2 linked regions of the Thermobifida halotolerans genome follow. Each later gene encodes a partner of the first gene's protein in a complex. Links are inferred from orthologs where the notes say so. Each region holds a gene or a part of one and is shown on either strand. Other genes may lie near its edges.

Evidence for each region.
Region 2: the proteins of secA (region 1) and secY are in contact, whole or in part, in a crystal structure (PDB 3DIN), measured with the Thermotoga maritima proteins. The link is inferred for Thermobifida halotolerans from one-to-one orthologs. Residues at the interface, in WP_004082002.1 of Thermotoga maritima: Glu261, Ala262, Arg263, Lys300, Ala301, Arg302, Thr303, Ile304, Ile305, Leu323, Tyr324, Asp325, Pro326, Val329, Ser330, Tyr333, Ile336, Lys340, Phe345, Val349, Glu363, Phe364, Tyr374, Ser375, Gly376, Gly377, Glu393, Ile395, Thr482, Ser483; in WP_004081795.1 of Thermotoga maritima: Glu108, Gly109, Glu110, Glu111, Ala236, Glu237, Arg238, Arg239, Ile240, Thr241, Ile242, Gln243, Tyr244, Ala245, Arg246, Arg247, Val248, Thr249, Gly250, Arg251, Arg252, Val253, Tyr254, Gly256, Ala257, Ser258, Thr259, Tyr260, Leu261, Pro262.

Annotation. Positions count from the first base shown.
Region 1 is NZ_CP063196.1:3,429,283-3,435,990, forward strand. Bases 1,714-5,200 are described here. They hold secA (preprotein translocase subunit SecA), read right to left. Parts: upstream 4,821-5,200; coding sequence 1,914-4,820; downstream 1,714-1,913. Other genes in these bases: NI17_RS15360 (response regulator), read right to left, coding at 4,957-5,200. In the rest of the region: NI17_RS15335 (hypothetical protein), read left to right, coding at 1-194; NI17_RS15340 (HPr family phosphocarrier protein), read right to left, coding at 252-515; NI17_RS15345 (HAD family hydrolase), read right to left, coding at 519-1,232; NI17_RS15350 (PTS sugar transporter subunit IIA), read right to left, coding at 1,223-1,672; more of NI17_RS15360, read right to left, coding at 5,201-5,688; hpf (ribosome hibernation-promoting factor, HPF/YfiA family), read right to left, coding at 5,908-6,594. UniProt on the Escherichia coli protein: Required for protein export, interacts with the SecYEG preprotein conducting channel.
Region 2 is NZ_CP063196.1:3,627,893-3,634,100, forward strand. The notes cover bases 609-3,595. They hold secY (preprotein translocase subunit SecY), read right to left. Parts: upstream 2,775-3,595; coding sequence 1,443-2,774; downstream 609-1,442. Other genes in these bases: map (type I methionyl aminopeptidase), read right to left, coding at 609-873; NI17_RS16190 (adenylate kinase), read right to left, coding at 873-1,442; rplO (50S ribosomal protein L15), read right to left, coding at 3,063-3,530; rpmD (50S ribosomal protein L30), read right to left, coding at 3,527-3,595. In the rest of the region: more of map, read right to left, coding at 49-608; more of rpmD, read right to left, coding at 3,596-3,712; rpsE (30S ribosomal protein S5), read right to left, coding at 3,716-4,318; rplR (50S ribosomal protein L18), read right to left, coding at 4,368-4,754; rplF (50S ribosomal protein L6), read right to left, coding at 4,757-5,293; rpsH (30S ribosomal protein S8), read right to left, coding at 5,310-5,708; NI17_RS16230 (type Z 30S ribosomal protein S14), read right to left, coding at 5,948-6,133; rplE (50S ribosomal protein L5), read right to left, coding at 6,144-6,208. UniProt on the Escherichia coli protein: The central subunit of the protein translocation channel SecYEG. Consists of two halves formed by TMs 1-5 and 6-10.

The sequences.
Region 1 (6,708 bases):
GGGAGCAGTGCGAGGAGATCACCCGGAGCAACGACTCCTACGCCGACCTCGTCGCCTCCTCGACCTCCGGCACACTCGACACCGAAGCGCTGGCCGCCGACACCACCCAACTCCGGGCGGCCCGCGAGGCCCGCGACGAACGGGTGCGAGAGGCCATGCGGGCGGGCGAGTGGCTGACCCACGCCCTGAGATAGCCGACGCCGAGAGCCCCGTCCGCGACCGCGGGGCCCGTGGGGCCGCCGCGGCGGACGTCAGTCCTCGTCGGCGGCCGCGATCTCGGCGAGGCGGTCCAGCAGCTCCTCGGCGCCCTCGCCCTCGGCGGTGACCACGATCTCCTCGCCGCTGCGCACTCCCAGTGTCAGCACCGCCAGCATGCTCGTGGCCGGCACACCCGCGCCGCCGGGGCGGGCGACCCGCACCTCACCGTCGAACGCGGCAGCCGCCGCGACGAACCGCGCCGCGGGACGGGCGTGCAGTCCGACCGGGGAGGCCACCGTGACCCGACGTTCGGCCACGGCTCATCCCCGCCCCGCGAACGAGGACCGGGGCGGCTCCGGGTCGCGCAGCGAGAGCCGCGGCCAGGCCACCTGGGTCAGGTGCTCCACGACGAGGTCGGCCTGGGTCAGCGCCTCGGGCGGATGGGTGGTCGTGATGCCGACGACCCGCATCCCCGCGCCGCGGCCCGCCATGATCCCCGCCGGGGTGTCCTCGAAGACCACGATGTGCTCGGGCTCGTGGCCGAGGATCTCGGCTCCGCCGAGATACCCCTGGGGATGCGGCTTGCCCACGGTGACGTCGCCCGCGGTGACCAGTCCCCGGAACATCCCGCGAACCCCCAGCCATTCGAGGGCGCTTTCGGCCCACTCCCGTCCGGCGGAGGTGACCAGCGCGAACGGCACCCCTTGGGAGTGCAGGTGGTGCAGGAACGCCACCGACTCGGGCAACGGCGCCACCTGCGGCAGGTCGGGGTCCTGGCCGTGGCGCCACAGCTCGTCGAAGATCTGCTCCAGGCTCTCCCCGGGAAACAGGTGGGGGAGCTCGGCCACGACGTCCCCGCCGCGCCGCCCCATGAACCGGCGCAGCAGCGCCTCGTCGGGGGTGATGCCGCGTGCCCGCAGCAGTCTGGCCCACACGGCCGCGCTGCGGGGTTCGCTGTTGATCAGAGTTCCGTCGAGGTCGAACAGGGCCGCGCGCGGCGGCACGAACTCGGTGTCGGTTTCCCTCAGGCCCATCGAAACAGCAGTTCCCCTCGTTTGACTTCTCCGCTGACCGGCCGGGAGATGACGTCGCCGTCGGCGTCCAGCGCGACGATCGGCACGATCGGGGAGATCCCGCTGGCCACGACCGCGGCGGGATTCCATCGGATCAGCGGCTGGCCCGCCGTGACCTCCTGGCCTTCGGCGACCAGGAGTTCGAACCCCCGGATCAGGGGGAGGCGGACCGTGTTGATCCCCAGATGCACCAGGATTCCCTTGCCGCGGGCGCTGCGCACCACGAACGCGTGCGGATGGAAGCTGACGATCCGGCCGGTGATCGGCGCGATCGCCTCCTGGGGTTCCTGTCGGGGGTCGATAGCGGTTCCCGGACCGACCAGGCCCTGCGCGAACGTCGGTTCGGGGACCCTGGCGAGCCCCACAGCCGCACCCGTCACGGGGGCGAGTACCGCAAGCACGCTCCTACCTCCTTCACCGACCGGGGCGTCGTCGGACGGCAGCAGCCACCCGGACTCGCGAGGTGCCGTGGGTCACAGCAGAGCTTAGGCCGGAGCGTTCCGGAAACCTAGCCGGTGGGCGGAAAAACGCGTGGCCGCTCCCTGCCATCGGGAGGGGAGCCCCTCCCGATGGCGGGGCCGGCAGCGTGGACGGCGACGGCCCCGGGGCTCGGGGCCCCGGGGCCGTCGCCGTCCGGTGGTGTCACACGCGCGTCTTGGGAGCGCCGTGGCACTTCTTGTACTTCTTGCCGGAGCCGCACGGGCAGGGCGCGTTGCGCGGAGTGTTGGCGTACTCCGCCTCACCGTTCTCGGTGTGCTTCTCCACACCGCCGCCCTCGCTCGGACCGGTGTACTGCAGTTTCGCGGGCTTGGCGGCCCTGCTCAGCCCGGGAACCACCACCTCCGACTCCTTCGTTCCGTCGGCGGCCCCCACCTTCTCGGCCTTCGCGGCCCCCACCTTCTCGGCCTTCTCAGGTTCCTCGGCGGAGTCCCTCCCCGCCGCCTCGGCCTTCTCGGGCTCCTCGGCCTTCTCGGAGTCCGGGGTCACCACGGGGACCGCGGAGGCGGTGGTGGCCGCCGACGCGGCGGTGATCCCGTTCTCCTGCGGCCGGTTCACCCGGACCTCGACGTTGAACAGGAAGCGGACCGACTCCTCCTTGATGCCTTCGAGCATCTCCTGGAACATGTCGTAGCCCTCCCGCTGGTACTCGATCAGCGGGTTGCGCTGCGCCATGGCACGCAGGCCGATGCCCTCCTGGAGGTAGTCCATCTCGTAGAGGTGCTCACGCCACTTGCGGTCCATGACCTGCAGGATGATCTGGCGCTCGACCTCGCGCATGGTCTTCTCGCCGAGCTCGGACTCGCGGCGCTCGTAGACCTCGTGGGCGTCCTCGCGGACCCGTTGGCTGATGATCTCCGGGGTCAGCGAAGAGATGTCGCCGCCGTTCTCCTCGATCAACCGGTCGGCGGTGAAGCTCACCGGGAAGACCTGGGAGAAGGCGGTCCACAGGCGGTCGAGGTCCCAGTCCTCCGGCTCGCCCTCGACGGTGGCGGAGCGGACGTAGCCTTCGAGGACGTCATCGATCATGCCCTCGACCTGCTCGCGCAGGTCAGCGCCTTCCAGCACCTTGCGGCGCTCGGCGTAGACCACCTTGCGCTGCCGGTTGAGGACCTCGTCGTACTTGAGGACGTTCTTGCGGATCTCGAAGTTCTGCTGCTCGACCTGGCCCTGGGCGCTCTGGATGGCCTTGGTGACCATGCCCGACTCGATCGGCTGGTCCTCGGGGAGGTTCAGACGCTCCATGATCATCTGAACCCGGTCGCTGTTGAACAGCCGCATCAGGTCGTCCCTGAGCGACAGGTAGAAGCGGGACTTGCCGGGGTCGCCCTGGCGGCCCGAACGGCCGCGCAACTGGTTGTCGATCCGCCGGGACTCGTGGCGCTCGGTGCCGAGCACGTACAGCCCACCGGCCTCGACGACCTGCTCGTGCTCGGCCTCGACCTCCTTCTTGGCCTTCTCCAGCGCCTCCGGCCACGCCGCCTCGTACTCCTCGGGGGTCTCCAGCGGGGACAGGCCGCGCTGCTGCAGCTCCTCGTCCGCGATGAAGTCGGGGTTGCCGCCCAGCATGATGTCGGTACCGCGACCGGCCATGTTGGTGGCCACGGTGACCGCTCCGAGCTTGCCCGCCCGCGCCACGATGGACGCCTCACGCGCGTGGTTCTTGGCGTTGAGCACCTCGTGCGGGATACCGCGCCGCTTGAGCATCTTGGACAGCAGCTCGGACTTCTCGACGCTGGTGGTGCCCACGAGCACCGGCTGGCCCTTCTCGTGGCACTCGGCGATGTCCTCGACGACGGCCTCGAACTTGGCCTCTTCGGTCTTGTAGACGACGTCGCGCAGGTCCTCGCGGACCATCGGCTTGTTGGTGGGGATGGGCACGACGCCGAGCTTGTAGGTCTGCTGGAACTCCGCCGCCTCGGTGGCCGCCGTACCGGTCATGCCGGCCAGCTTGTCGTAGAGGCGGAAGTAGTTCTGGAGGGTGATCTTGGCGAGCGTCTGGTTCTCGTCCTTGATCTTCACCTTCTCCTTGGCCTCGATGGCCTGGTGCATGCCCTCGTTGTAGCGGCGCCCCCGCAGGACACGGCCGGTGAACTCGTCGACGATGAGCACCTCGCCGTCCTTGACGATGTACTCCTTGTCCTTGCGGTAGAGCTCCTTGGCCTTGATGGCGTTGTTGAGGAAGCTGATCAGCGGGGTGTTGACCGCCTCGTACAGGTTCTCGATGCCCAGCCAGTCCTCGACCTTGGCCACGCCGGACTCGGTGATGCCCACGGTGCGCTTCTTCTCGTCGACCTCGTAGTCGACGTCCCTGCGCAGCCGCGGGGCGATCTTGGCGAACTCGGTGTACCAGCGCGAGTTCTGCTCGGCGGGACCGCTGATGATCAGCGGGGTGCGCGCCTCGTCGATCAGGATGGAGTCGACCTCGTCGACGATCGCGAAGTGGTGTCCGCGCTGCACGCAGTCGTTGATCGACCGCGCCATGTTGTCGCGCAGGTAGTCGAAGCCGAACTCGTTGTTGGTCCCGTAGGTGATGTCCGCCTGGTAGGCCTTGCGGCGGGCGGCCTGGGACATCTCCGGGGAGACGACGCCGACCTCGAGCCCGAGGAACCGGTAGATGCGCCCCATGTTCTCGGCGTCGCGACGCGCCAGGTAGTCGTTGACGGTGACCACGTGGACGCCCTTGCCGGTGAGCGCGTTGAGGTAGACGGCGAGCGTCGCGGTGAGCGTCTTGCCCTCACCGGTCTTCATCTCGGCGATGTTGCCGAAGTGAAGGGCCGCGCCGCCCATGAGCTGCACATCGAAGTGTCGCTGTCCCAGAGTCCGCTTGGCCGCCTCCCGGACGGTGGCGAACGCCTCGGGCAGCAGGTCGTCCAGCTCCTCACCGTCTTCGAGTCGCTGTTTGTACTCGTCGGTGAGCTCTCGCAGTTCGGCGTCGCTGAGATCGACGAAATCATCCTCGATGGAGTTGATCTGGTCCTTGAGCTTCTTCAGCCTGCGCAGGATTTTGCCCTCGCCTGCGCGCAGGACCCTGTCGAGTATGCCTGGCACTTCTAATGCGCTCCTCGCGATCGTGGCCCGCATCCGGAGACGGGACGCATCCATCCCCCACAGCTTCCATCGTAGGAGAGCCTATTGCCTCCCCAGGCATATCTGCGTACCGCGAAGTCGGAAATACGGGGAGTGATCATCTGGAGCGGGAAGAAGTCCCGTCCCCGTCGGCGTCGTCGGCATCGAGGAACTTCTCCCGGATGGCGTAGACGGCCGCCTCGGTCCGCGAGTGCAACTGGAGTTTCTCCAGGATGTTGCGGACGTGGTTCTTCACCGTGTTGTCCGAGATGTAGAGCCGGTCGGCGATGTCGCGGTTGTTCAGCCCCCGCGCGACCAGACGCAGCACCTCGGTCTCGCGTCCGGTCAACCGGGGGACCGAGGCCGGCTGGCTGCGCCCCCGCTCCCCGTCCTTGCGCGCCAGTGCCGCGAACTCGCCGATGAGCTTGGTGGCCATGGAGGGGTTGATGAAGGACTGGCCGTTGGAGACCGCCCGCACGGCCTCGGGGAGTTCGACCACCGAGATCTCCTTGAGGAGGTAGCCCGTCGCGCCGGCCTTGAGCGCCTCGAAGAGGTCCTCCTCCTCGTCACTCATCGTGAGCATCACGATCTTGGCGTCGGGGACGGCGCTCTTGATTCCCGAGCAGGCGGTGATCCCCCCGGCCCTGGGCATGCGCACGTCCAGGAGCACGACGTCGGGGCGGAGCGCCGCGGCCCGGGCCACCGCCTCCTCCCCGTCTCCGGCCTCCCCCACCACGTCGATGTCCGGTTCCTCCGCGAGAACGGAGACCAGCCCTCTCCGGAAGAACGCGTGGTCGTCGACGACGAGCACCTTGATGGATCCCAGTCGGGTGGGGGGAGTCCCGCTCACTGCCTGTGTTTCCTTCCTCCCGCGCGGTGGCGTCACACGGGTGCGGGCATTGCGGCCCCCGGAGCCGTTTCTTCGCTTCCGGAAGGCGTGGCCATGCCCGGTTTCCGGCGTACCGGGAATTCCCGGAGGAATCCACCGAAGCGCCGTACCCCATGGTGCGCCGCGCCCGACCGCGGGCCGGACGCGGCGCACCGGGACGCTATTCAGATGTAGGAAACTTTATTCCATGAGGCGCAACACGCCATAGTTGAACCCCTTGCGGCGGTAGACCACGCTGGGCGAGCCCTGCTCCTTGTCGCGGAAGAGGTAGAAATCGTGTCCCACCAGCTCCATTTCCATTAGGGCCTGGTCAATGGTCATGGGTTCGGCGTGGTGGAATTTCTCGCGGACGACCACGGGGGCGCCGCCCTGCGTGTCGAGTTCGACGAACTCGTCGGCGAACGCGTCGTCCACGGCGGCTCCGTCGAACTCCTCCTCGGTCTCCACCGTCTCCTCACGGCGCTCCACGGTGGTCCGCGTCTGGGTCACCGTGTCGAGCGGGGACTCGGTGGGCAGTTGCGCGGTGGCGGCGGCGACGGAGACCAGGCTGCGGCTTCCCTTGTGCACCTTGCGGCGGTCGGCGACCTTGCGCAGCCGGGACTCGATTCGGTCGAGGGCGAGGTCCAGGGCGGTGTAGCGGTCGTCCGCGGCGGCTTCCCCCCTGATCACCGGGCCACCGGAGCGGATGGTCAGCTCAACCCGCTCGCGGTGGTCGGCGAGCTTCGGGTTGCGCTCCTTGGACACCTCCACATCGACGCTCATCATGTCCTTGTGGTCCCACTTGTGGAGCTTGGCCAGCTTGTGCTCGACGTGGCGCCGGAACTTGTCGCTGACTCCTGTGCGTCGACCCTTGACGATGATGTCCACAAGACCCCCTTCATCGCGTGGCCGCCCGTGTGCGGCGGCCAGCCGAGTGGTGTGTGCCCCGTTCGCTGTACGCGCCGGGTTGCTCGTCTCTTCCTCCTCTCTCGCCACAGCGGC
Region 2 (6,208 bases), 200 kb from region 1 along the record:
GGGCCGCCCGTTCGACGGACGGCCCGCGCGGACCTCGGAGGAGCAGGGTCAGGAGTCGGGATCGGGGAACCCGAGAGAGGCGATCTTCTCCCGATTCTCCTCTCTGGCGGTGAGCACCAGCGGTCCCCCGGCGGTGATGGCCACCGAGTGCTCGAAGTGCGCCGAACGGCGACCGTCCCGGGTGACCACGGTCCAGCCGTCCTCCAGAACGTGGACGTGTCGCGTGCCGAGGTTCACCATCGGCTCGATCGCCAGGCACATCCCCTCGACCAGGCGGATGCCCCGGCCGCTCTGCGCGTAGTTGAGGACGTGCGGCTCCATGTGCATCTCGGTGCCGATGCCGTGCCCGCCGTACTCCTGGACGTTGCCGAACCGCCCCCGGGAGACGATGTGGTCCTCGATGGCCCGCCCGATGTCACCGAGTCGGTTGCCCGGCCGCATCTGGGCGATGCCCTGCCACATCGCCTCCTCGCACACCTCCATCACGGTGCGGTCCTCCTCGCGGACCGGTCCCACCGCGACGGTGATGGCGGAGTCGCCGTGCCAACCGTCGAGGATGGCACCGCAGTCGATGGAGATGATGTCACCGTCCGCGAGGATCTTGTCCTCCCGGGGGATCCCGTGCACCACCTCCTCGTTGACGGAGGCGCAGATGGACCCGGTGAAGCCGTGGTAGCCCTTGAAGGACGGCACGGCTCCCGCGTCCCGGATGCTGCGCTCGGCGATGGCGTCCAGTTCGAGCGTGCTCATCCCCGGACGCACCGCCGCGCGCAGCACATCAAGCGTGCGGGCCACGACCCGACCCGCGGCCCGCATCTTCCTGATCTCGGCCGGAGACTTCAGCTGGATCCTGGTTCGGCCTCTGCGCAACATCAGGCCTTGCTCTTCAACGCCGCCATGGCCCGCTGGGTGACCTCTTCGATCGGACCGACCGCGTCCACCCTCACCAGCAGTCCCCGCTTCTCGTAGAAGGAGACCAGTGGGGCGGTCTGCTCCCGGTAGACGACCAGCCGGTGCCGGATCGTCTCCTCGTTGTCGTCGCTGCGGTTGTCGATCCGGGCACGCTCGGCGAGCCTCCGGACCACCTCCTCCTCGTCGACGACGAGTTCCACGACGGCGTCGAGCCGCACATCCAGCTCGTCCAGCATCGTGTCCAGCGTCTCCGCCTGCGCGAGGTTGCGCGGGAAGCCGTCCAGGAGGAAGCCCGCACGGGCGTCTTCCTCGGCCAACCGGTCCTTGACCATGGCGTTGGTGATCTCGTCGGGGACGAGATCACCGCAGTCCATGTAGGCCTGGGCCTGTTTACCCAACTCTGTGCCACCGCTGACGTTGGCACGGAAGATGTCTCCGGTGGACACCTTCGGAATCGACAACTCGGACGCCAAGATCTGGGCCTGGGTGCCTTTTCCAGCCCCCGGAGGTCCCACCAGTACGGCACGCATCTATCGCAGAAAACCCTCGTAGTTTCTCTGCTGGAGGTGACTCTCGATCTGCTTCACCGTGTCCAGCCCGACACCGACCATGATCAGAATGCTGACGCCGCCGAACGGGAAGTTCGCCGCGGCCCCGGAGGTCCCCAGAGCCACCATCGGCAACAGCGCGATCACACCCAGGTACAGCGCGCCAGGCGTCGTCAACCGGGTGAGGACGTAGTCCAGGTACTCGGCCGTCGGACGTCCCGGGCGAATACTCGGGATGAACCCACCGTACTTCTTCATGTTGTCGGCCACTTCAGCGGGGTTGAAGGTAATGGCCACGTAGAAGAAGGCGAAGCCCACGATCAGCAGGAAGAAGGTGCTCAGGTAGACCGGGTGGTTGCCCATCGGGTTGAAGTAGGTGTTGAGGAAGCTCACCACTCCGCTGTCCGACTCGGCCCCCATCAGTCCGACCACCAGGGTCGGCAGGTACAGCAGGGACGAGGCGAAGATGACCGGGATGACACCGGCCTGGTTGACCTTCAGCGGAATGTAGGTGGAGCTGCCCCCGTACATCCGGCGGCCCACCATCCGCTTGGCGTACTGCACCGGGATGCGCCGCTGGGCCTGCTCGATGAAGACCACACCGGCGATGAGGACCAGTCCCGCCACGCAGATCAGGGCGAAGACCCACGCGGGGTTCTCGCTCCAGATGCGCATCATGCCGGAGGGGAACTCCGCGACGATCTGGGTGAAGATCAGCAGCGACATGCCGTTGCCGACACCCCGCTCGGTGATCAGCTCACCGAACCACATGATGACGCCGGTGCCCGCGGTCATCACGAACACGATCGTGATCAGGATGGGCAGCTCGTAAGAGGTCCCGAGGAAGGGCATGTACTGCTCGGGGTAGCAGGTCGTCCCCTGGAAGAGCTGTCCGGTCCGGGCCATCGCGATGATGCTCGTGGACTGCAGGACGGCCAGGGCGATGGTCAGGTAACGCGTGTATTGTGTGATCTTGCTCTGACCGGCCTGCCCCTCCTTCTTCAGCGCTTCGAGTCGCGGCACCACCACGGTGAGCAGGTTCAGGATGATGCTCGCGGTGATGTAGGGCATGATGCCCAGCGCGAAGACGGCGAGCTGCAGCAGCGCGCCACCGCTGAACAGGTTGATCAGCGAATAGACGTTCGAGGCACCGGTCTCGGTCGTCTGCTGGACGCACTGCTTGATGGCGACGCTGTCGATTCCCGGCGAGGGGATGACGGCGCCGAGCCGGAAGATCGTCAGGATGAACAGTGTGAACAGCAGCTTGTTACGTAGCTCAGGCGTGCGGAACGCACGGACGAACGCACCTAGCACGTCTCCTCCTGCCAGGCGTCGACGGCGCAGCCGATTCGAGACATCGCGGCCGATCCTGGATCGTCGTAATCGTTGGCTCGGTCAGAGCGACCTGAGCCCAGTCGGGTCAAGCAGATGGCACATTAGCAGCCATCGAACAATTGGTGTGGACCACGAAGTTCACAATAAGAACACACTCGGTGGCACACCGTACCAGGGAACCCCCCCAAAACGGACAGGGGCGTCCACCGGTCTTCCCAATCTAATGGGCATGACCGATGAACGCCCCCACCAGCACCCGGGGATGCCCTAAACCTCGGTGACGCTACCACCAGCCGCAAGGATCTTCTCCTTGGCGGAACCGGAGAACGCGTTCGCGCTCACCCGGACCGGAACCGAGATCTCTCCGGTCCCCAGCACCTTGACGGGCTGGTTCTTGCGGACCGCTCCCTTGGCGACCAGGTCCGCAACGGTGACCTCGCCGCCCTCGGGGTACAGCTCGCCCAGCTTGTCCAGGTTCACCACCTGGTAGGTGGTCTTGAACCTGGCGTTGCTGAACCCCTTCAGCTTGGGCACCCGGCGGATGAGCGGCATCTGACCGCCCTCGAAGCCGACCGGGACCGTGCTGCGTGCCTTGGTGCCCTTGGTGCCGCGACCCGCGGTCTTGCCCTTGGACGCCTCGCCGCGACCCTTGCGGGTCTTGGCCTTGTTCGCGCCGGGAGCCGGACGCAGGTGGTGGATCTTGAGCAACTCGTTCGGGGAGTGGCTCTCGCTCATGAGCTGACCTCCTCGACAGTGATGAGGTGCGCGACGACGTTGATCTGTCCGCGGACCTCGGGGCGGTCCTCGCGGACCACCGACTTGCCGATTCGCCCGAGGCCGAGGGAGGCGAGCGTGTCACGCTGTTTCCGCCTGCCGCCGATCTTGGACCGGACCTGCGTGATCTTCAGCTTCGCCATGGCCTACACCCCCGCCTTGGCTTCCGCGCGGGCACGCAGCATGGACGCCGGGACGACGTCCTCCAGCGGCAGGCCGCGCCGGGCGGCGATCTCCTCGGGACGGCTGAGGCTCTTGAGAGCGGCCACCGTCGCGTGCACGATGTTGATCGGGTTGGACGACCCGAGCGACTTGGTCAGGACGTCGTGAATGCCGGCGCACTCCAGCACGGCACGCACCGGACCACCGGCGATCACACCGGTACCGGGGGCGGCCGGGCGGAGCAGGACCACGCCGGCGGCGTCCTCTCCCTGGACCTGGTGCACGATGGTGCCCTGGATCCGGGGGACTTTGAAGAAGTTCTTCTTGGCTTCCTCGACACCCTTGGCGATCGCCGAGGGCACTTCCTTGGCCTTGCCGTATCCGACGCCGACCATGCCGTTGCCGTCGCCGACGACGACCAGAGCGGTGAAGCTGAACCGGCGGCCGCCCTTGACGACCTTGGCGACCCGGTTGATCTTCACAACGCGCTCGATGTAGGAGACGCCCTTGTCAGCGGAACCGCCGCGGCGATCGTCACGGCCGGAACGCCGCTCGCCACCGGCGCCGCGCCGCGGAGCTGCAGCCATCAGTGGTTCCTCTTCCCGTCGATGAAAATGCGGTTGTCAGGAGTCATCACTAGAACTCCAGGCCGCCCTCGCGCGCGCCGTCCGCCAGCGCCGCGACACGGCCGTGGTAACGGTAGCCGCCACGGTCGAAGACCACGGCGGTGATCCCGGCGGCCTTCGCACGCTCGGCGAGCAGCTTGCCCGTCAGGTGCGACTTCTCCGTCTTCTTGCCCTCTTCGCCGCGGATGGAGACGTCCAGCGTGGAGGCGGACGCCAGGGTGATGCCCTTGGTGTCGTCCACGAGCTGCGCGACGATGTGCTTGAGGGAGCGGGTGACAACCAGACGCGGACGCTCCGGCGTGCCCCGAACCTTCTTGCGGACCCGCAGGTGGCGGCGCGCCCGGGCGGCCGCGCGCGCGGAAGTGCCCCTGCGGGTAAGCGACGACCTCTTCGTCATGCTTACTTACCAGCCTTTCCGGCCTTGCGGCGGATTCTCTCACCCTGGTAGCGAATGCCCTTGGCCTTGTACGGGTCGGGCCTGCGCAGGCCTCGGATGTTCGCCGCCACCTGACCCACCAGTTGCTTGTCGATTCCCTCGACGTGCAGCAGGGTCGGCTTCTCCACCCGGAAGGTGATGCCCTCGGGCGGCTCCACGACGACGGGGTGGCTGTATCCCAGGGAGAACTCCAGGTTCGATCCCCTGGCCTGGACGCGGTAACCCACACCCGAGATCTCCAGGGTCTTGGTGTACCCCTTGGACGTGCCCTCGATCAGGTTGGCGATCAGCGCACGGGTCAGGCCGTGCAGGGAGCGCGTCTCCGGGTTGTCGTCCGGACGCAGCACCTTGATCTGACCGTCTTCCTGAGCGACCGTGATCGGCCGGGCGACGGTGTGCTTCAGTTCGCCCTTCGGTCCCTTGACTTTGACGTCTTGCCCGTCGATGGTGACTTCGACGCCCTTGGGGACCGAGATCGGCAGTCGGCCAATTCGCGACATGCTGAAATCTCTTCCTCTACCAGACGTAGGCGAGGACTTCGCCGCCCACGCCGTTCTTCTTGGCCTGCTTGTCCGTCATCAGGCCGCTGGACGTCGAAATGATGGCCACGCCAAGGCCGCCCAGGACCCGCGGAAGGTTGTCCTTCTTCGCGTAGACCCGAAGGCCGGGCTTGGACACGCGACGGATGCCGGCGATGGAGCGCTCACGGGTGGGACCGTACTTCAGGGCCACCACCAGGTTCTTGCCCACCGGCGCGTCTTCGGTACGCCAGCTCTGGACGTAGCCCTCCTTCTGGAGGATCTCGGCGATGTGCGCCTTGATCTTGGAATACGGCATGATCACGCTGTCGTGGTATGCCGCGTTCGCGTTGCGCAGACGTGTGAGCATGTCTGCGATCGGGTCGGTCATCGTCATGGCCGATTGGCCCTTCCTCGCTGCGGTTTCCCCGGAGACGGAGCTCTCCCTCGGAGTCCGCTCCCCCACTCCTGTGGGGACCGTCCGGGGACCTGCCGCGTGGTCACGGGCATCGGGCGGGCTGCTGCCCGGCGCGATGCCCTGTCGGTTGAGAACACGTGTCCGACGGCGGGTTCATCGAACCCCTCCGTCTATCTGCCGGGGGTCGGCCAGGGCGGCCGACCCTACGAGCTCACTCGTTACCAGCTGGACTTGGTGATGCCCGGCAGCTCGCCCCGGTGCGCCATCTCACGGAAGCAGATGCGGCACAGGCCGAACTTCCGGAAAACGGCACGCGGGCGCCCGCACCGCGAGCATCGAGTATACGCACGAACCTGGAACTTCGGCTTCCGGTTCGCCTTGGCGATCAGAGCCTTCTTGGCCATCCCTACTCCCCTACGCTTCCTTGAAGGGGAACCCGAGCCGCTTGAGCAGGCTGCGCCCCTCCTCATCGTTGGTCG